Regions from separate parts of the Pantoea cypripedii genome, predicted to be linked through region 3. Evidence: predicted binding sites of a transcription regulator. Region 3 holds the regulator's gene; each other region holds the start of a gene.
The links. Region 3 encodes LexA, which represses DNA repair genes until DNA is damaged. Its sites were predicted from a motif close to TNCTGTATGTACATACAGNA; they were not measured.
Positions count from the first base shown of each region.

Region 1: umuD (translesion error-prone DNA polymerase V autoproteolytic subunit) is a predicted target of LexA. The motif match lies at 3,263-3,282, and genes of this name have one in related genera.
Region 2: dinB (DNA polymerase IV) is a predicted target of LexA. The motif match lies at 4,108-4,127, and genes of this name have one in related genera.

Region 1 covers NZ_MLJI01000001.1:1,786,382-1,793,425, reverse strand. The annotation lists gene HA50_RS08370 (hypothetical protein) at 382-672, shown strand; gene otsA (alpha,alpha-trehalose-phosphate synthase) at 723-2,159, opposite strand; gene otsB (trehalose-phosphatase) at 2,156-2,944, opposite strand; gene umuD (translesion error-prone DNA polymerase V autoproteolytic subunit) at 3,300-3,719, shown strand; gene HA50_RS08350 (pyrroloquinoline quinone-dependent dehydrogenase) at 3,759-6,188, opposite strand; gene HA50_RS08345 (ABC transporter ATP-binding protein) at 6,601-7,044, opposite strand, start outside.
Region 2 covers NZ_MLJI01000001.1:948,632-955,675, reverse strand. The annotation lists gene HA50_RS04265 (sugar ABC transporter ATP-binding protein) at 1-839, shown strand, start outside; gene HA50_RS04260 (ABC transporter permease) at 836-1,834, shown strand; gene HA50_RS04255 (sugar ABC transporter substrate-binding protein) at 1,862-2,932, shown strand; gene dinB (DNA polymerase IV) at 3,037-4,095, opposite strand; gene dpaA (peptidoglycan meso-diaminopimelic acid protein amidase) at 4,338-5,084, shown strand; gene HA50_RS04240 (class II glutamine amidotransferase) at 5,055-5,822, opposite strand; gene lpcA (D-sedoheptulose 7-phosphate isomerase) at 5,875-6,453, opposite strand; gene fadE (acyl-CoA dehydrogenase FadE) at 6,708-7,044, shown strand, end outside.
Region 3 covers NZ_MLJI01000001.1:281,578-288,621, reverse strand. The annotation lists gene zur (zinc uptake transcriptional repressor Zur) at 35-556, shown strand; gene HA50_RS01260 (CsbD family protein) at 626-838, opposite strand; gene dinF (MATE family efflux transporter DinF) at 996-2,327, opposite strand; gene lexA (transcriptional repressor LexA) at 2,420-3,034, opposite strand; gene HA50_RS01245 (diacylglycerol kinase) at 3,140-3,508, opposite strand; gene plsB (glycerol-3-phosphate 1-O-acyltransferase PlsB) at 3,635-6,058, shown strand; gene ubiA (4-hydroxybenzoate octaprenyltransferase) at 6,130-7,014, opposite strand; gene ubiC (chorismate lyase) at 7,020-7,044, opposite strand, start outside.

The DNA of each region.
Region 1 (7,044 bases), 1.5 Mb from region 3:
TGCGTCACACTTTTTAAGGCAAATTTTTTTCTTCAAACCTTTCAGCAACGCCTTTTCTGTTTGCTCATTTATTGAGCAGATCTGCTTTGTTTCGCTAATATTTCATTGTCGATTCGCTTACAAATAGCTATGCGGCATAATGTCAATATAAAGCGATCTTTTATCTGTAGCGTTGCGATTAGGTCACTACAATTCCCTGCACTGATAAAAATAACCAGCATAAAACTCCAAAATTCACTGGAATTATTCGCTGCTAAATTAATCACTTACAGGGAATATTGCGAAAAGACACTAACGGCAGGGTGCTAGCATTATGTGAAGAGTCGGCGCGGTGCGGCAACTTATCGTTAACGGTTCGTAGGGAGTGTTTAGTGAACGGCAGTGGATGTAACAATGCGTTACATTAGAGATATGAATGAATCGCTGCGCTTACGCATTGATGTAACCAAACTATCGGCACATTGCGCTCAGGCTTTAGGGTTGCAACGAAAAAAAAGCCCTATCCGGCCCCTGATCGCTCATTTTTTCGCCATTCGTGCGCAAATCCCCTGCCGGGCAGGATTTTTACTGGTTAAAGAAATAACGTCGATTGCGGCGGGTGACAGTGAGCATGAGAAGTGTGTGGAAACGCTGCGCAGTGGGTTACAGCACAGCGGGAAAAACGCGCGATAAATCGCGCCGCTACCAATACGTGCAAATACCGTAGCGGCGCAACGCTGGCATTACGCCAGCTTCGGGAAGGTCGCGACTTTATGCGCAGTGCTGTGATCGGCACTGCGTTGCGGTAGCGAGTTCAAATCTCGCAGGAAGCTCTCACGCCAGTGTGAGATATCATGCTGACGTAATACCGTCATCATGTCGTTATAGCGTGAGATACGCTCGGTACGTGGCATCGTCAGTGCCCGGTCCAGCGCCGCCGCAACCTCATCACGATCGTAGGGATTGACGATCAACGCCGACGTTAACTCGTTAGCCGCACCGGCAAAACGCGACAGAATCAGCACGCCTGGATCATCCGGGTCCTGCGCGGCCACGTATTCCTTCGCGACCAGATTCATCCCATCACGCAACGGCGTGATTAACCCGACATCGGTTAACCGGAATATCTTCATCAGCAGACGGCGGTCGAAGTGCTGATTGAGGTAATACAGCGGCGTCCAGCCCAGGGTGCCATATTTGCCGTTGATGCGGCCGGCTTCCGTCTCCAGTTGATGTCGAATATCCTGGTACGCCTGGACCTCGCCACGCGAAGTGGGCGCAATCTGCGAATAACGGATTTTGCCGCGATGCTGTGGATAGTGCTCCAGCAGCGCCTCATAAGCGAGGAAACGTTCCGGTAATCCTTTGGAGTAATCCAGACGCTCGCAGGCAATGATGTTTTGCACATCCCCCAGTTCACGCTTCATTGCCGCCATTTTCGGTGGCAGCTCGCCTTCCGCCATCTCTTTAATACTGTCCGGTTCGATACCGATCGGATACACCTCGGTCATAAAAGTGTTGCCGAACGCCCGATGTTTCTTCTCGCCTTTATTCTGCAACTGCGTCAGTTGACTCAGGCTATCAAGAAAGGCCACGCGATCGGATTCTGTCTGGAAACCCAGCAAGTCGTAGTCGCACAGCATCTCCAGCAGCGCTTTATGTGGCGGTAGCGCGTTGAAAATCTCTGGCGTCGGAAATGGGATATGCAGAAAGAATCCGATGCGATTATTAATGCCCTGTTTGCGCAACTCAGCGGCAAATGGCAGCAGGTGATAATCGTGAATCCATAAAATATCGTCCTCCTGTAACAACGGTTTCAGGCGATCGGCCAGCAGCGTGTTTACGCGGCAGTAACCTTCCCAGGCTTCGCGCTGAAATTGCACCAAATCGAGACGATAGTGAAAGGCAGGCCAGATAACGGTATTGGAAAACTGACAATAATAGAGATCATAATCGTTTTGATTCAGCGGCAGAGCGGCGTAGGTAATGCCGTCATACTCGCTGACGCTGACCTCCTCCTCCTCTTCGCCAGAAATCTCACTGATCTCGCCGTTCCAGCCAAACCACAATCCTCCGGTGGTTTTCAGTGCATCCAGCAAACCGACGGCGAGACCGCCCGCACTGGCTTTTGTCCCATCAGGAATGGCGATACGGTTAGATACGACTACTAAGCGACTCATAACCCAGACTCCTTACCGACGTTGTCATGCTTTGATTGTAATAGTAATTGTTCAAGCCAGCTCCACACCGCATCTACGCTGCTGAGGCGATAGCGCGCATGGCTTGTCCCTTCTCCGACCTTGACAGAAATTCCCCCCAGCGCATTAACGGCCAGAAATCCCTTCTCATCTGTCAGATCGTCACCCACAAATACCGGAATACGTCCGGTAAAAGGCGCTTCCCGCATAAAGTCGCGAATGGCCGCGCCTTTATCGATTCCCTGCGGTTTCAGTTCCACCACACATTTTCCCGGCTGGAGCGCCAGCTCCGGAAAACGTGCCACCGCCTCTTCAGCCAGACTGATGACGGCCTGTTCATACTCCATCGCCCGACGATAATGCAGCGCAAACGCCATGCCTTTGACTTCCAGCTGCGTGCCGGGCCATTGATCCATGGTCTCCTGCAATTCCAGTTGCAGCGTTTGCGCAATATCGGCGGGCAGTGACTGGCGGTGCATTCTGCCGCTGGCATCACGCCGTTCCGCGCCATGCACACCCGCTGCCGGGACTTCCAGTGGCGCAACCAGCGCATCCAGTTGCGCAACGGGACGACCAGACACCAGCGCCAGCGCGCCATGGTTCATATTGGAGAGTTGTTGCAGATGCTGGCGCACCGATGCGGGAATCGAAACCGACTCGGGCTGAGGCTGAATCGCCGCCAGCGTGCCGTCGACATCAAAAAAGAAGGCATATAACCCGCCGCTTAGCGACGGCAGGGTGCTGTTCTCATGTACCGCAGGGGTCACGTCACTCCTCCTGTATCAATGGCTGATAGCAATATCGATGTTCGGAGGCAGGTTGGGTGTCATCCGCAAGGGTCAGTGATGAGTCACAAACGGCGGGGAGGGTTTTCCGACAGGACGGTATTTCGATGGGTAACGCTCCACAAACAAACAAGTTTATTAGTAACACAGCAACCAGACTGAGAACATCGTCAGATTTAAGTGTAGACGGCGATGGGGATTTTGTCAGACGTGCGTTGCGCCGGTATTAAATGTGCTGACGGAACAACCGGCTAACGATTTTGGGTGAATACAGACTTGATCCCGGCTCACGATTAATAATACTGTATATAACAACAGTATTTTTTGAGTGTCTATGATGAAGTTTTTCTCCCCTGCTCTCACCGCCAAAGTCCTCCACCTGCCGCTGTTTCTGGATACGGTACCCTGTGGCTTCCCTTCCCCGGCTGCTGATTATGTCGAGCGCAAACTGGATATGAATGAATATTTGGTCGCGCATCCTAACGCCACCTATTTTGTCCGGGTGGAAGGAGATTCGATGCGTGATGCCAATATCAGCGAAGGGGATTTGCTGGTGGTTGATAGCGCGCTGGACGCAAAACATGGCGACATTGTGGTGGCCGCGATCAACGGTGAATTTACGGTTAAACGGTTACAACGCGTTCCGCGCGTGCAGCTGCTGCCGATGAACCCGCGCTACGCGCCGATTATCCCGAGTGAAGAGGAACAACTGGAGATATTTGGCGTGGTGACTTTTATCATTTATGCGGCACGTTAAATGTAAACGCCCGGCGAATCCTGCCGGGCGTTTTCAGGATTACGCTTTGTCTGGCAAGGCGTAAGCAATCAGAAAATCACCCACGTCCGGCGAGTGCGCGGCACCGCCTGCTGAAATCACGATGTACTCTTTCCCGGTTTTCGCCGACTGATAAATCAGTGGTGAGGCCGTTGCCCCCACGGGCAGACGCGCTTTCCACACCTCTTTCCCGGTTTTGCTGTCCAGGGCGCGCAGGTAGTTATCCTGGCTGCCAGCAAAGAACACTAAACCGCTTTTGGTGGTGGTCGGGCCGCCCAGCGTAGGCATGCCAACAGGCATCGGCAGATGGGTTTTCACCCCCAGCGGACCAGTGTCTTCCACCGTTCCCATCGGTACCTGCCAGACGATCTTTTTGCTGTGCAGGTCGATGGCGGTCATGGTACCAAACGGTGGATGCTGACAAGGCACTTGCAGGAAGGAGGCAAAGTTATCCATCCGCACACCGACATAAGGGCCGCTGATTTGCGGACGAATCGTCCCCGCCCACTGCGGCACTTCGTTCAGTGAGATCGTCTGCCCTTTTGCTGCTTCTTTACTCTTCAGCGCCATCAGCATACCGAGGCGGATATCGTTGACGTAAAGAATGCCGGAGGTTTCATCAATCGACACCCCACCCCAGTTCATGCCGCCCATGGTAGCCGGGAACTCCAGGTAAGTTTTCTCACTGTTCGGCTGGAAGATGCCGGAATAGAGCGCCGATTTGAACAGGATGCGACAGTAGAGCTGGTCAAACATGCTGACGCCCCACATTTTCTGCTCGTTCAATTGCTCCAGACCGATGGTCGGCATATCGACTGAGAACGGCTGGGTGGGCGACAGATGCTCCTGCTGCGCCGCTGGCGAGGTCGGTACCGGTTTCTCTTCTACTTTACTCACCGGCTTACCGGTACGGCGATCCAGCACAAAGATTTCACCCATTTTGCTGGTCTGAATCAGCGCAGGTACCACTTCACCCTGCTCATTCTTCATGTTGTACATCACCGGCTGCGAGGGTAAATCGTAGTCCCAGATATCATGATGTACCGTCTGGAATACCCATTTGGTTTTACCGGTGTTCACGTCCAGCGCAATCACCGACGAACCGTATTTCTCTTTCGCCGCGTTACGGTTGCCGCCCCAGTAATCCGGTGGACCGTTACCGGTGGCGACATACACCAGGCCAAGATCTTTATCGTAAGTCGGGATAGCCCAAACGTTCGGCGTGCTCAGGGTGTAATGTTCATCGCCCTGCTTCGCGCCAGCAACGTTGCCCACATCCCATGCCCACGCCAGCGAACCGTCGCGCACATCATAAGCGCGCAGAACACCCGACGGCTCATCTTCGGTGATATCACGCACCCAGGAACCAAACACCGTCAGATGCCCCATGATCACCGGCACGCTCGACGGGTGATAACGGCGGCTGTCGGCGGTATCGCCCATGCCCTGTTGCAGATTCACCATACCGTTTTGACCGAAGTTCGGACACAGCTCACCGGTGTGTGCATCAAGCGCGATCAGACGCGCATCGACCGTGGACACAATAATACGCTGGCGACAGGCGGTATCGGTGTACGCGGCTTTCTGCTCCGCGTTCAGGGTTTCATCGCTGTCGTAATCGTAGTAACCCACGCTGCGGCAGGTGACATGCTCGAACGTGTGCGCATGGGGATCGAATTGCCAGATCTGTTTGCCGGTATCGGCATCCACAGCGGCAATGCGGTTTTCCGGCGTACAGGTATAAAGGACGGAACCAATCTGGATCGGCGTGTTTTCATCAACGCCAGTCGCATTGCCCGTCAGGCGGCGGCCGGTGTGGTAAGTCCAGGCAACCTGCAGATCTTTGACGTTATCGGCATTGACCTGATCCAACGGCGCAAAGCGCGTCCCGCTGGCGTTGCGGCTGATATAGCGCCAGTCCTGGCCGGTTTTTGAGGCATCGTTATCTGCAGGCGTCAGTGGCTGGGTGGAGATCGCTTCCGGGTTATAAATAGTGTTATGCGGGAAGAATCCACCAATAAAGGTGGCGATCAGCGCCACGAATACCACCAGACTCAGTCCGCCAGAAAGACGACGCTGCGGCGATAACATCCCTTTATCGGTGGCGATCACCAGCAGGCTCAGCAGAAATAACAGTGCGGGCACCACCAGACGCGGCAGCAGATCCCAGTAATTCAGACCACCGACTTCAATCAGTGACCAGATAAGGGTCAGTACAAAGATGACACAGGAGAAATAAAGGCCGGTGACGGGTTTCTTAAAATACAGCACCACCAGCACGATATAGGCGATACCGGCCACCAGATAATAAGCCGATCCGCCAAGAGAAAGCAGTTTCCCGCCGCCAATAATAATGGCAATGGCCGTTGCCAGCGTGAGCAACGCAAAAATAATGTTCAGGACCCAGGACAAACCCAAGCGTCGTCCTGGCCCCTGTTGCTTAATATCCATACACTCCCCGATTATTGTCGATAGTGACATGTTAGTTAAAATCGCAGGAACTGTATGTTTGTGTTAATTAGATGTCAATAAATGTAAATCCACATATTTATCGCCACTATTTAACAACAATTAAATAACATATGAGCGCACAGGAATGACATCTCTCCAGAGTTAATTAACTTCAGTGACTAATTATCTGGCCTGACTCCCCTGATTCCCGTTTAATAACGGTTTAATAATAAATACCCTGACATTTTACAGGTTAAAATATTATTGTTCGCTGGTTATTCCCATGCGGGAATTGTTACCCGCTGATATTATATTGGGCCGTTCATCGTGATAAAAAATCGCACTTTTTATTCTCTGGCGCAGCGGCGCAATGTATTGCGCGATAAATCGCGCCGCTACACAAGATGCATGGTTAACTCGCCATTTCCCGTTTAAACACCGCCAGCGTATGCGCTTTTACCCGGACGAACTCCGGGTGGCTCATCATCTCGGCAGTGCGCGGACGGGGTAGCTCAAACGGGACAATTTCGGCAACACGCGTCGGGCGGCGCGTTAGCAGCAGGATCTCATCCGCCAGAAATACCGCATCTTCCAGATCATGCGAGACAATCAACATCGTCACGCCAGTCGCCAGCTGAACCTGCTGCAATTTATCGCGGATAAACAGCGTCATCTCAAAATCCAGCGCCGAGAACGGTTCATCCAGAAACATCACTTCTGGTCCGGTCGCCAGCGCACGCATGATGCAGACCGTTTGCTGTTGCCCCCCGGATAGCTCATACGGATAACGCTGCAAATCGAAGCGAATATCAAACATCTCCGCCAACTCTGCCACGCGCTGTTTCACCGCCGCCGC
Region 2 (7,044 bases), 670 kb from region 3:
TCGAAACCGCCCCGATGGCGGCACTGAGCGGCGAACAGATCGTGGAAAAGATGCTCGGCCACCAGCTGACCGATGTTTATCCGCCGCGCCGTGAACGCCAGCAACAGCCGCTACTGCTGGCGGTGGAAGGCCTGCATGATGACCAGTTGCTCCAGGATATTTCGCTGCGCCTGCATAAAGGCGAAATCCTCGGTATCGCCGGATTAGCCGGAGCCGGGAAAACCGAGCTGTGCAAAGCGCTGTTTGGCGCCAGCAAAAGCCGCGTCAGTCACGGCGAATTGCATGGCAAACCGTGGCGTCCGCGTTCACCGCACGACTCGGTGGAAAACCGCATGGCGCTGGTACCGGAAGAACGTCGTAAAGAAGGCATCTTTATCGATGAATCGGTGACAATGAACCTCAGCGTCAGCGCCGATAGCAGTTTTTCGCGCTGGAGCCTGTTCGGCCATCGTCAGGCGTGGCGCTGGGCGGAAGAGGTGATTAACCGTCTCAACGTGCGCACCACCGGACCGGCGCAAACGCTGCGCCGCCTGTCGGGCGGGAACCAGCAGAAAGTGGCGATTGGCAAATGGCTGCGTAATAACGCCGATGTGCTGATTTTTGATGAACCGACCAAAGGGGTCGATATCAAGGCCAAAACCGATCTGTTCAGCCTGATCGACGGTTTAGCGCGGGAAGGCAAAGGCATCATCTATGCTTCGGGTGAGTTTTCCGAGCTGGTGGGCCTGTGCGACCGCATTTGTGTGCTCTGGGACGGGCGCATTGTGGCAGAAATGGAAGGACGTGAGGCCACAGAAGAGACGCTTTTGCTTTATTCCACCGGAGGAACCCCTGCGTGAGCAGCAAAGATATAATCCTGAACCCGCAGCCTTCTCTGCGCCATCAGCTGTTTGATTTTCTCTATAAATGGGGCATGTTGCTGACGGTGGTGATCCTGATCGCCGCATTTGGCCTCGCCTCAGACAGCTTCCTTGAGCCTACCAACATCATCAACATTCTGCGTTCCATCGCGATTGTCACGGTGATTGCGATTGGCGTGTCGATTTCGCTGACCATTGGCGGCTTTGACTTGTCTGTCGGCTCTACCGCCTCGCTGGCGAATGCGCTGGTGATTTCGCTATTCGTCTGGTACGGCTTCAATTCCACCGAAGCCATCGTCATCACCCTGCTGCTGTGTACCCTGGTCGGGTTGTTTAACAGCTTCCTGATTGTGATTCTGCGCATCCCTGACATGCTGGCGACCCTCGCGACGCTGTTTGTGGTTCAGGGCGTGGCGATGACCTACAGTTTTGGCGGCTCCATTACCGAAAATATGGTGATGCCAAACGGGGATATGGCGGAAGGCGCTATTCCGGCTGGCTTCAACCTGCTCGGCCAGGTGCCGACCATCGTCATTATCATGCTGGTCGTGACCGTGGTGGCACAGCTGGCACTGTCGCTCACCAAACATGGCCGTCGGATGTATGCCCTCGGCGGCAATCCGGAAGCCGCTCGTCTCTCCGGCATCCGTACTAACCGTTATCGCGTGCTGGCTTATGTCATCTCGTCACTGCTGGCCGGAGTGGGCGGCATTCTGCTGGCGTCGCGTATTGGCTCCTCTCAGGTGAATGCCGGTGGTGGTTACCTGATGGATGCAGTGGCGGCGGCCTGGATCGGCTTCTCGCTGGCCGGTTCCGGCAAACCGAATGCGCTCGGAACCCTGGTCGGCGCAATCATCCTTGGCGTGCTGCAAAACGGACTGGTGATGCTTTCCGTGCCCTACTACGCCATGGACATTATTAAAGGCCTGGTGCTGGCTCTGGCCCTGGCGATTACCTATATTCAGCGCCGCTAAGGCGCTTCCCTGAAGAAAGAGAACAAAATGAAAAAAATCACCCTTTCACTGCTGGCCGTAGGCCTGCTGAATGTCAGCGCCGCCTTTGCCGATACCGTCGTACCGGTGCCTGCCGCCATCGCGAATCACCAGGGACCGGTGCGTATCGCCATTATCCGTAACCTCGGTTCTGACGATAACACCACCCAGTTTGTTGCCGGTGCCATCCAGCAGGGACGTAAGCTGGGCTTCAAAGTTAGCACCTTCCTGAGCAACGGCGATGACGCACGTTTCCAGGACTTCGTCAGCCAGGCGATCAGCCAGAAATATGACGGCATCATTCTGTCGCACGGCAAAGAACCCTACTCCACCGCGCTGGTAAAACGCATTGCCGATGCCGGTATCAAGGTGTCGGTGTTTGATACCCCGGTTGATACGCCGGTGAACGGCGTGACGGTCACCGCGCAGAATGACGCCTCACTGGCGCAGGAATCGCTGGGCCAGTTGATAAAAGACTTTAACGGCAAGGCGAACATCGTCAAATTGTGGGTCGCTGGCTTCCCGGCGATGGATCGTCGTCAGGTAGTGTATGAAAAACTGATGAAGGAAAATCCGGGCATCCATCAACTGGAATCGATCGGTGCGGTCTCTTCTGACGTGCAGGGCGATACCGCTAACAAGATTGGTGCGATTCTGGCGAAGTACCCGAAAGGCAAAATTGATGCGATCTGGGGCTCCTGGGATGCCTTCAGCCAGGGTGCCTACAAAGCATTGCAGGAGAATGGCCGTACCGAGATCAAGCTGTACAGCATTGATGTCTCCAACCAGGATCTGCAGCTGATGCACGAGAAGAACAGCCCGTGGGTGCAGACTGTGGCAGTCGATCCGAAAACCATTGGCGCCGTGAATATGCGTCTGGTGGCGAATAAGATTGCCGGTGAAAGCACCCCGGCCAGCTACGAGTTTAAGGCTTCCTCGATTACTCAGCAGCAGCTGAGCAGCGAGCAGGGTGCGGTAAATGTGGCATCGCTGAGCAAAATCATCCCAGGCTGGGGTGAGAACCACGATTTCGTCGCACCGTGGTTTGCCACCCTGGAAGCGAAGTACGGCAACAAATAACAAGTGGGGTGGGTAAATCCACCCCAGATCCGTAGCGGCGCGATTTATCGCGCGGGTTTGCCAGCAGGTGCCCGCCCCAAAAAACCGCGCGATAAATCGCGCCGCTACGACAATCCCAATAATAACTGCCTCTCCAGCTGTGGATTCACCAGCGTCACATGCAGCCCCACCAGCCTGACACCACGCCCGGCGCGGCGTTCGTCCCAGGTTTTGCGCGCCACCGCAATCATGTCCTCTTTATTCAGCACCGGCCAGATATGCTCCTGGGTCGTCTGCTGGAAATCATTGAACTTCAGCTTCACCCCCTGACGGGCGATCAACTTGTCCGGACGAATCTGCGTCAGACGACGATCCAGCTCCTCGTAGAGATAATCAATGATTTCAAGGCATTGTTCCCAGCTGTGAATATCTTCCATCAGGGTACGCTCAACGCCGAGTGATTTACGTTCCCGCTCCACCACTACGCCGCGATCGTCAATGCCGTGGCTGCGTTCCCATAACACCCGGCCAAATTTGCCGAAGCGTTTGAGTAGCTGTGCCAGATCGGCCTGCTGCACATCGCCGCAGGTACGTAGCCCCATCTCTTCCAGCTTTTTCGCCGACACCTTACCGACGCCGGGAATTTTACTCAGCGACAGCGTCAACAGAAAATCAGGCATCGCCTGCGGCGTGATCACGAACTGGCCATTCGGCTTGTTCAGGTCGGAGGCAATTTTGGCGAGAAACTTGATTGGCGCGATCCCCGCCGAGGCACTGAGCTGGGTTTCACGCAGAATATCAGCGCGAATCGCCTGCGCCATCAGCGTGGCTGATCCCTGGCAATGCGGGCTATCGGTGACATCAAGGTAAGCTTCATCCAGCGACAGGGGTTCAATCAGCGAGGTGTAGCGCGCGAAGATAGCGCGGATCTGGCGGGAGGCTTCTTTATAGGCTTCGAAACGCCCAGGCAACAGGCGGAGGTGTGGACAGAGTTTCAGCGCCATGGCGGTGGGCATCGCGCTGCGCACGCCATATTCACGCGCCGGATAGTTGGCCGTGCTGATCACGCCTCGTTGTACCCGGCTGCCGCCGATGGCGATCGGGATATCACGCAAAGAAGGATCGTCGCGCATTTCAACCGCCGCAAAAAAGCAGTCCATATCGACATGAATGATCTTACGCATACCCCCTCCGAATACTGGATAAGTATACAGCATTGCAAAATATCAGCAATATTTGTCGGGTCACGCATTAAAGTTTACAAATTTATGGCCGTAATCCCTGTGGTAAATGGCTATTTTCTCAGACACTGGCTTGATTAAACGCCAGACAATGTTAATGTTGCGCTGCGGTAGCGGATATTTCCGATAATGCAATAAGAGACGTTATGCGTCACAGTTCCTCTTCACTTCAAGGTACACACAGAATGGGCAGAATCGCATTCTTGCTTGCGATGATTTTTATGCCGGTCCTTAGCTGGGCAATCAATCCCGAGCCAGTTAACCCCGAGGCTCCGGTAAGCAAAGAACTAAAAAAACAATTACTTGGCACCCCGGTTTATATTCAGATTTTCAAGGAAGAGCGTACGCTGGAACTGTACGGCAAGATCGGTAATGAATATCGTCTGCTGGATAGCTACCGCATTTGTAATTTCTCTGGCGGTTTGGGTCCCAAACGCCGCGAAGGGGATTTTAAAAGCCCGGAAGGTTTTTATAGCGTCAAACTGAATCAGTTAAAGCCGGATAGCCATTATTATCGCGCGATTAATACCGGTTTTCCGAACCAATTTGACCGCGACAATGGTTACAGCGGCAAATATCTGATGATCCACGGCGATTGTAAATCCATTGGCTGCTATGCCATGACCAACGCCTATATGGATGAGATCTACACCTACGTTAACGCTGCACTGCGTAACGGGCAGGAAGAAGTGTCGTTAGGCATCTTCCCGTTCCGTATGACCGACAGCAACATGCAGCGTCACCGCTACTCCACTTACGCCAGCTTCTGGCGTCAGCTACAGCCGGGTTATGCGTACTTTGCAAAGTACCACCAGCCACCGACGGTGAACGTCACCGGCAGCGGGCAGTACGCGGTAAACAGCAGTCCGGCGGTAATGACCGCGCCAGACGCTGCTTCAAAATCATTCCTGGCGCTCTCCCAGGCAAAATAATACCCACTCGCCTGGCACTATCCGGTGCCAGGTTTCATTCCCCGTCAGCGGTTGCGTAGCAATCACCGTCACCACATCCTGCGGCGTCGTCTGCTGCTGAAAATCAATCTCCACATCCTGATCGAGCAGCTTGGCTTTGCCAAACGGCGCGCGACGGGTGATCCAGAACAAATTGGTGGAACAGAACGCCATCAGATAACGTCCATCCGACAGCAGCATGTTAAACACCCCTTTCTGCCGTAACTCCGCCGCCAGCTCCGCGATATAGCGAAACACCGCTGGCCAGTTGCCCGGCGTGCGCGGATAACGCTGGGTCAGTTTATGCAGGATCCAGCAGAAGGCTTTTTCGCTGTCGGTTTCCCCCACCGGGCGGAAATGGCCGGTCTCCAGCTGACGATAACCTTTCAGTTGACCATTATGGGCGTAGGTCCAGTTACGGCCCCACAGCTCACGGGTAAACGGATGGGTATTTTCCAGTGACACTTCACCGCGGTTGGCCTGGCGAATATGCGCCACCACCGAATGTGATTTGATCGGATATTCCTGCACCAGACGGGCAATCGGCGAGTTATAGCTCGGTAAAGGATCTTTGAAGGTGCGGCAGCCTTTATCTTCATAAAAAGTGATGCCCCAGCCATCTTTGTGCGGTCCGGTTCCGCCGCCACGCTGCACCAGCCCGGTAAAACTAAAACAGATATCCGTGGGGACATTGGCGCTCATCCCGAGCAATTCGCACATAGCTACCGCCTTAGTAAAATCCTCCCACCGGCGTGGGAGGAGAAGCCACGACTTACTTCACCATCTCTTTTTCAATCAGCAGCATCAGGATATGGATGACTTTGATATGAATTTCCTGAATGCGGTCAGCATAACCAAAATGCGGCACACGGATTTCAATATCCGCGCTACCGGCCATTTTGCCGCCGTCTTTGCCGGTCAGGGTGATGACCTTCATCCCCTGCGCGCGTGCCGCTTCCACCGCCTTGATGATGTTGGCGGAATTGCCGGAAGTAGACAGACCGAGCAGCACATCACCCGGACGCCCTACCGCTTCGATATAACGCGAGAACACGTAATCGTAACCAAAGTCGTTGCTGACGCAGGAAAGATGGCTGACGTCAGAGATGGCAATCGCCGGGTAGCCAGGACGGTTTTCACGATAGCGCCCGGTCAGCTCCTCGGCGAAGTGCATGGCATCGCAATGCGAGCCGCCGTTGCCGCAGGAGAGCACTTTGCCACCCGCTTTGAAGCTATCCGCCAGCAACACCGCCGCGCGCTGAATCGCATGGATGTTGGCTTCATTGCTGAGGAAATTGTTCAGCGTATCGGCGGCTTCATTAAGTTCTGACCGGATAATGTCCTGATACATAGGGATGTCCTTTAGAGGAAAGATTGACCCCTGCAAGTTTAACGGAATGACGTTGAGGCGCAAAGCACAGGCGCAGGAGAAAGCCCGGTGCCGGGCGGTAAAAAGCGTGAAGTCGTGTGTCAGATCAACTCACCCCGACGATTTTGTGAGTTGGGTTGTAATTGTGTTGTAAACAGATTGATAAATTTTCGGCGCTGCTCTAAACCTCTATATATAACAGGTCAGACCTCTTACAACTTACGGAGCGGTTCATTATGCTGGTTGCCTCAATCGTTGCGACGCTGATATTGATTAGCGCCCTCTTCTACCATCAACTTTCCCTGCGCTTCAGCAGCGCTATCCTGCTGCTGTGGACCGCAGCCCTCGCCTTTAGCGGGTTGTGGACGCCCTGGCTGTTGCTGCCGCTCGCCATTATCCTGCTGCCCTTTAACCTGCCCGCGATGCGTCGCAGCATGTTTTCGAAGCCAATACTGCACAGCTTTCAGAAAGTGATGCCGCCGATGTCGCGCACCGAAAAAGAAGCCATCGACGCCGGTACTACCTGGTGGGAAGGCGACCTGTTCCGCGGTAAGCCGGACTGGCAGAAGCTGC
Region 3 (7,044 bases):
TAAAATAACATCACTCGCCACCCGGAGAACACTTATGTCAAATTTGTCGCCAGACCAACTTCTGAACCAGGCTGAAACGCTTTGCCTGCAACGCGGCGTGCGTCTGACCACACAACGTGCCGAAGTGCTACGCCTGATGGCAGAACAAAATGGATCGATCAGTGCTTATGATTTACTGGATCAATTGCGCGTTAGTGAACCCCAGGCAAAACCACCAACCATCTATCGCGCACTGGATTTTCTGCTGGAGCAGGGATTTATCCATCGCGTTGAATCCAACAACAGCTACGTGGTCTGCCATCATTTTGATGAACCTGCACACACCTCAGTAATGCTGGTTTGTGACCGCTGTGCCGCCGTCAGTGAAAAACATGCGCATGGTGTCGAAAAGATCATTTCCGGATTGGCTGAACAAGCCGGTTTTACGTTACGCCATAGCGTGATTGAAGCGCACGGGCTGTGTGAAAATTGTGCCGAAGTGGAAGCCTGTACTCATCATGACAGCTGCGATCACGATCATCAGGTTGAGGGTAAAAAGCGGTTGAGGAAGGGATAAATGGCACCTCCTTGTGCCATCCCGATCATCAGGATCGGAGCTTAGGAGCATCGTCCTTAAACGGGTCCGTTACCAGCGATAATCCTTGTTGTGACCTTCCCAGTCTTTCACTTCACGCTCGGCCTGATCTTTCGCGTAACCGTAGCGTTCCTGAATTTTACCGACAAGCTGATCGCGTTTCCCTTCGATGACGGTCATATCATCATCGGTCAGCTTGCCCCATTTTTCTTTCACTTTCCCTTTGAATTGCTTCCAGTTTCCACTCGCTTCGTCTTTGTTCATAACCGTACTCCATGTCGTTTCCAGTGAGTTGACGGCATACCCATTTCCTGAAGGTAAAAACCGATATAACACGCTACTTAATTGCGTTGTTAAGGATAATTATAGTAGGCAATGAATATCAGGTAGCACACTTACGGATTAATCTGTAATTAACAGGTTATATTCCACTATACGAAAACCAAGTATCATGACGCCAGTGACGGCGCCAGACCAGCCACAACGTGAGTCCGCGTAATGCCAGAAATACCGTCACCGCCAGCCACAAACCATGATTTCCCAGCCAGGGTAAGGTGAGCAACGACAGGCCATAACCCAGCGCCGCCAGCGCCATGCTGTTACGCATTTCCCTGCCACGCGTCGCGCCGATAAACATGCCATCCAGCAGATAACACCATACCCCCACCAGGGGCATCACCACCTGCCACACCAGGTAACGATCGGCGGCTTCGCGGAGTTCGTCCAGCGAGGTCAGCAACCCGACAATTTGCACCCCGCACAGGGCATACATCATGGCGAACAGCAACGCCACCAGACCCGCCTGACGGCAGGCCGCGTGCCAGACCAGCAACAACTGGCTGCGATCTTTCGCACCAACCGCTTCACCAGAGCAGGCTTCAACCGCATAAGCGAAGCCATCCAGTGCGTAGGCTGTGAAAGTGAGAAACATCAGCAGAACCGCGTTGACTGCGACCACATCCGGCCCAATGCGCGCGCCAAAGATGGTCAGAGAAGCAAAACAGATTTGCAGCAGAAATGAGCGCAACATAATGTCGCGATTGAGACGAAACAGGCGAGCGGCGCCACCGCGCCAGCTCTCTTTCAGCAGGGTGAAATCAATGCCACGTAGCTTTAATACGCGCGCGACCATTAACAGCCCGACACCCAGGGTGACATATTCAGCCAGTGCCGTAGCCGCAGCAGCGCCTGCCACACCCCAGTGCAGGCCGAGCACAAACAGCAGATCCAGCAGAATATTGACCAGGTTGCCCACTACCAGCAAAACAACGGGCGCACGCGCATACTGCACGCCCAGCAACCAGCCGAGGAGCACCAGATTAGCCAGTGTGGCGGGAGCACTGAGCCAGCGAATCTGAATAAACAGTTGTGCCTGCTGCTGTACCGCAACGCTGCCCCCCATGAGCGCAGCCGCCAGATTGCCGACAGGTGTGCGCAGCAACATAAACAACACGCCTGCGATCAATGCGATAAGCAACGGTTGGGTAAGCGCACGCGCCAACGCCGTTTTATCGCTGGCACCAAATGCCTGGGCAGTCAGTCCGGTTGTACTCATGCGTAAAAACAGCAGCAGCATAAAAATGAAGCTGGTTGCAGTGCTACCCACAGCCACGCCACCGAGATAGATCGGACTATCGAGATGGCCAATCACTGCGGTATCTACCACGCCAAGCAATGGCACCGTGATATTCGAGAGGATCATCGGCAGCGCCAGCCGCCAGAGTGTCTTATCAGAGGAGGAAAACAGCTGCATCAGCCCGTCCCGGTTTGTGCTGCGCTACAGTTATTTTGGCAAATCAAACCACGGCAGCGCAGAGGCGCTACCGTAGTGGGGGATTTAAAGGATTAAAGCCATTCGCCGTTACGCACGATACCCACAGCCAGCCCTTCAACGGTGAGTGACTGCTCACGTGTATCGACCACAATCGGCTGGAAGTCGCTGTTTTCTGGCAGCAGCTGCACAATCGCACCCTGCTTTTTCCAGCGTTTCACTGTGACTTCATCATCAATGCGCGCCACCACAACCTGGCCATTGCGCACTTCCTGAGTCTTGTGTACCGCCAGTAAGTCACCATCCATAATGCCGATATCTTTCATCGACATGCCGCTAACGCGCAGCAGGAAATCAGCGGTAGGTTTGAAGAGGTTGGCATCAACCTGGTAATGGGCCTCGATGTGCTCCTGTGCCAATAACGGTTCACCCGCGGCGACACGGCCAATCAGCGGCAGCCCCTCACTGGCTTCTTCTTCCATTAATAAACGAATACCGCGCGACGCACCGGAGACGATTTCAATTACGCCCTTACGTGCCAGGGCCTTCAGATGTTCTTCTGCCGCATTCGGTGAGCGGAAGCCCAGTTGAGCAGCAATTTCCGCACGCGTTGGCGGCATGCCCGTCTGGTTGATATGGTCGCGAATCAGATCATAGACCTGTTGCTGCCTGCTGGTTAACGCTTTCATCCCGCCCCCTGGTTGTTTATACAGTCGCTGTGAGTATATACAGGTATTGGCGAAATGGAAACCAAAACTGAGGGAAAAATCAGCGAGTTGATGAATCCGGAATCCTTATCGCAAATGCGACCAAAGCAGCGCGATCCAGACGAAAAGAGCCAGTAAGATAGCTAACAGTACGGCAGCCGACCCCATATCTTTCGCGCGTCCGGCCAGCGGATGACGCTCCTGACCAATGCGGTCGACGACGGCTTCAATGGCACTATTCATTATCTCTACAATGACCACCAGCACCACAGAACCGATCATGAGTACGCGGGAGATAGCGTCAACATCCAGCCAGCATGCCACCACAATCGCCACCAGCGCGGCGATGGCCTCCTGGCGAAATGCCGCTTCATGTTGCCAGGCGGCGCGCAATCCCTGCCAGGAATAACCGGCAGCTTTCACTATCCTGAGAATACCGGTGACGTTATTTGCCATGTCGTTGAACCCTTTACTCGTTTTGACGTCAATGTCTGGGCAGCCGGGAATGGCACGGCCACAGATCTTCGCGGCACTTTCTGGTATGCTTGCCGCGCTTTGCTAACAAGAGGCTTAAAGTTGTCTATGTCAGGTTGGCGTAAACTTTATTATAAATTATTGAATTTACCACTCTCCATTTTGGTAAAGAGTAAGGCTATTCCGTCGGATCCCGTGTCTGAGCATGGGTTAGATTCAACGCGGCCAATCCTATATGTGCTGCCTTACGATTCCAAGGCCGATCTGCTCACCCTGCGTTCGCAATGTGTGAAACACGATCTGCCGGATCCGCTTACACCGCTGGAAATCGATGGCACATTGCTGCCTCGCTATGTGTTTATCCACGACGGTCCGCGCGTTTTCCCTTATTTCGTGCCGAATGTGGAGTCAGTGAAGCTATTTCATGACTATCTCGATCTGCATCGCAGCAACCCCGAGCTGGATGTGCAAATGCTGCCAGTGTCGGTGATGTTTGGACGCGCACCTGGGCGTGAAGTTCAGGGCGAGCAGACACCACATCTGCGCATTCTTAACGGTGTACAGAAGTTCTTTGCCATTCTCTGGCATGGCCGCGACAGTTTTGTCCGCTTCTCGCCGACGGTGTCGCTGCGTCAAATGGCAACCGAGCACGGAACGGACAAGTCAATTGCGCAAAAACTGGCCCGCGTGGCGCGTATTCACTTCGCTCGCCAGCGTCTGGCCGCCATCGGCCCGCGCTTACCTGCCCGCCAGGATCTGTTCAACAAGCTGTTGCAATCAAAAGCCATTGAAAAGGCTGTGGAAGATGAAGCGCGCAGCAAAAAGATTTCCCATGAGAAGGCGCAGCAAAACGCCATTGAAATGATGGAAGAGATTGCGGCTGACTTCTCCTATGAGGCTATCCGCGTCACTGACCGCGTGATGGGCTGGATGTGGAGCCGACTTTATCAGGGTATCAACGTCAATGGCGGCGAGCGTGTGCGTCAGCTGGCACAGGATGGTCACGAGATTGTCTATGTTCCCTGCCATCGCAGCCATATGGATTACCTGCTCCTCTCTTATGTGCTTTACCACCAGGGTCTGGTACCACCGCATATCGCGGCCGGTATCAATCTTAACTTCTGGCCTGCCGGTCCGATTTTCCGTCGCCTGGGCGCATTCTTTATTCGCCGTACTTTTAAAGGCAACAAGCTCTATTCCACTGTGTTTCGTGAATATCTTGGCGAATTGTTTAATCGCGGCTACTCGGTTGAATACTTTGTCGAGGGCGGACGTTCACGTACCGGCCGCCTGCTGGAACCGAAAACCGGCACCCTGTCGATGACGTTACAGGCGCTGTTGCGTGGCAGCAGCCGTCCAATTACCTTCGTGCCGATTTACATTGGTTACGAGCATGTGATGGAAGTCGGGACCTACGCCAAAGAACTGCGCGGGGCGGTGAAAGAAAAAGAAGGCTTTATGCAGATGGTGCGCGGCCTGCGTAAGCTGCGCAATCTGGGCCAGGGTTATGTCAACTTCGGCGAACCGCTGCCGCTGGTGAATTACCTGAACAAACATGTACCAGAATGGCGTGAGTCCATCGATCCGATTGAGCCGCCACGTCAGGCATGGATGACTCCCGCAGTAAATGACATCGCCAACCGTCTGATGGTGCGGATTAACGAAGCCGGTGCCGCCAATGCGATGAACCTGTGCGTTACCGCACTGCTGGCCTCTCGTCAGCGTTCGCTTACCCGCGAGCAACTGATTGAGCAGCTGGAATGCTATACCCAGTTGCTGCGCAACGTCCCTTACTCGTCAGAAGCCACTGTGCCAAACCTCAATGCAGAAGCGCTGTTCGATCACGCTATGGGCATGAACAAGTTTGAGACCGAGCAGGACAACATTGGTGACATCATCATTCTGCCGCGTGAGCAGGCGGTACTGATGACTTACTACCGCAACAACATCCAGCATATGCTGGTTATGCCATCATTGATTGCCGCGATTGTGCAGCAGCACCGGGAAATCAATGAAGCGGAGTTACTGCGTCAGGTGAGCCTGGTGTATCCCATGCTGAAGAGTGAACTGTTCCTGCGCTGGAGCAACGAAGAGTTACCTGGCTTGCTACAGAATCTTTGTGCTGAAATGGCGCGCCAGGGTCTGGTTAGCCAACAGGATGGTCTGTTGAAGCTGAGTGCCGCACGCTACCGCACCCTTCAACTGCTGGCGGCCGGAATTCGTGAAACCTTACAGCGCTTTGCCATTACCTTCTCCATCCTCAGCGCCAAACCCGGTATCAACCGTGGCACGCTGGAGAAAGAGAGCCGTACGCTGGCACAGCGTTTATCCGTGCTCCATGGCATTAACGCCCCAGAGTTCTTTGATAAAGCGGTATTCTCGACACTGGTGATGACCCTGCGTGATGAGGGCTATATCAACGACAGCGGCGATGCCGATGTGCAACGCACGCAAATTATGTGGCAGATGCTGGCAGAGCTGGTCACCAGCGATGTACGCCTGACCATTGAAAGCGCCACCGCTCACGATTAACGCCAGCCAGAAATCAAAAAGCCGTCATCGTTTACCGATGACGGCTTTTTTTTTCGTCTGATATACCGCCGCTACATCAAATCAATAAACGGTAAGGTATTCAACAAAATGCCAATAAACAGCACCAGACCAACGTAGTTATTGTTGAGGAACGCCTGGAAGCAGGCATCGCGCTCACGCCGGGCAATCAGTTTCTGCTGATGGACAAACAAGCCTGCAGCCAGCAGCAGCGACCAGTAAAATGCACCATTCAGATTCAGCAGTAATCCCACCACCACCATCAAACCCAGCGTTGCCAGTTGCAGCAGGCCGATGATCAGCTTGTCGTAACGACCAAACAGAATCGCCGTCGATTTCACCCCAATCTTCAGGTCATCATCCCTGTCCACCATGGCATATTGCGTATCATATGCGACGGTCCAGCACAGGTTAGCAATGAAGACCAACCAGCAAACCAGTGGTAAGGACTCACTAACCGCCGCCCAGCCCATCGGAATCGCCCAGCCAAATGCCGCTCCCAGCACCACCTGCGGCAGATGGGTATAGCGCTTCATAAAGGGATAGACCCAGGCCAGTGCCAGCCCGACAACCGACAGCAGAATCGTCATACGATTCATGGTCAGTACCAGCACAAATGCCAGCAACGCCAGGCCAACAAACAGCAGCTTCGCCTCTTTCTCCGACACCAGGCCACTGGCCAGCGGGCGGGCGGCAGTGCGTTTCACATGCCCATCGACTTTACGGTCAGCGTAATCATTGATCACACAACCGGCAGCACGCATCACGATCACACCCAACACAAACACCAGCAGTACCGATAACGGCGGGATCGCCATACCCGATAACCACAGCGCCCAGAGTGTGGGCCACAACAACAGCAAGGTGCCTATGGGTTTATCTATACGCATCAGGCGGCTGTACGCCTGTAATTTATTTATTCCCAGAGTCTTTTGCACAATCTTTATCCTTGAACCAGCGCGCGATAC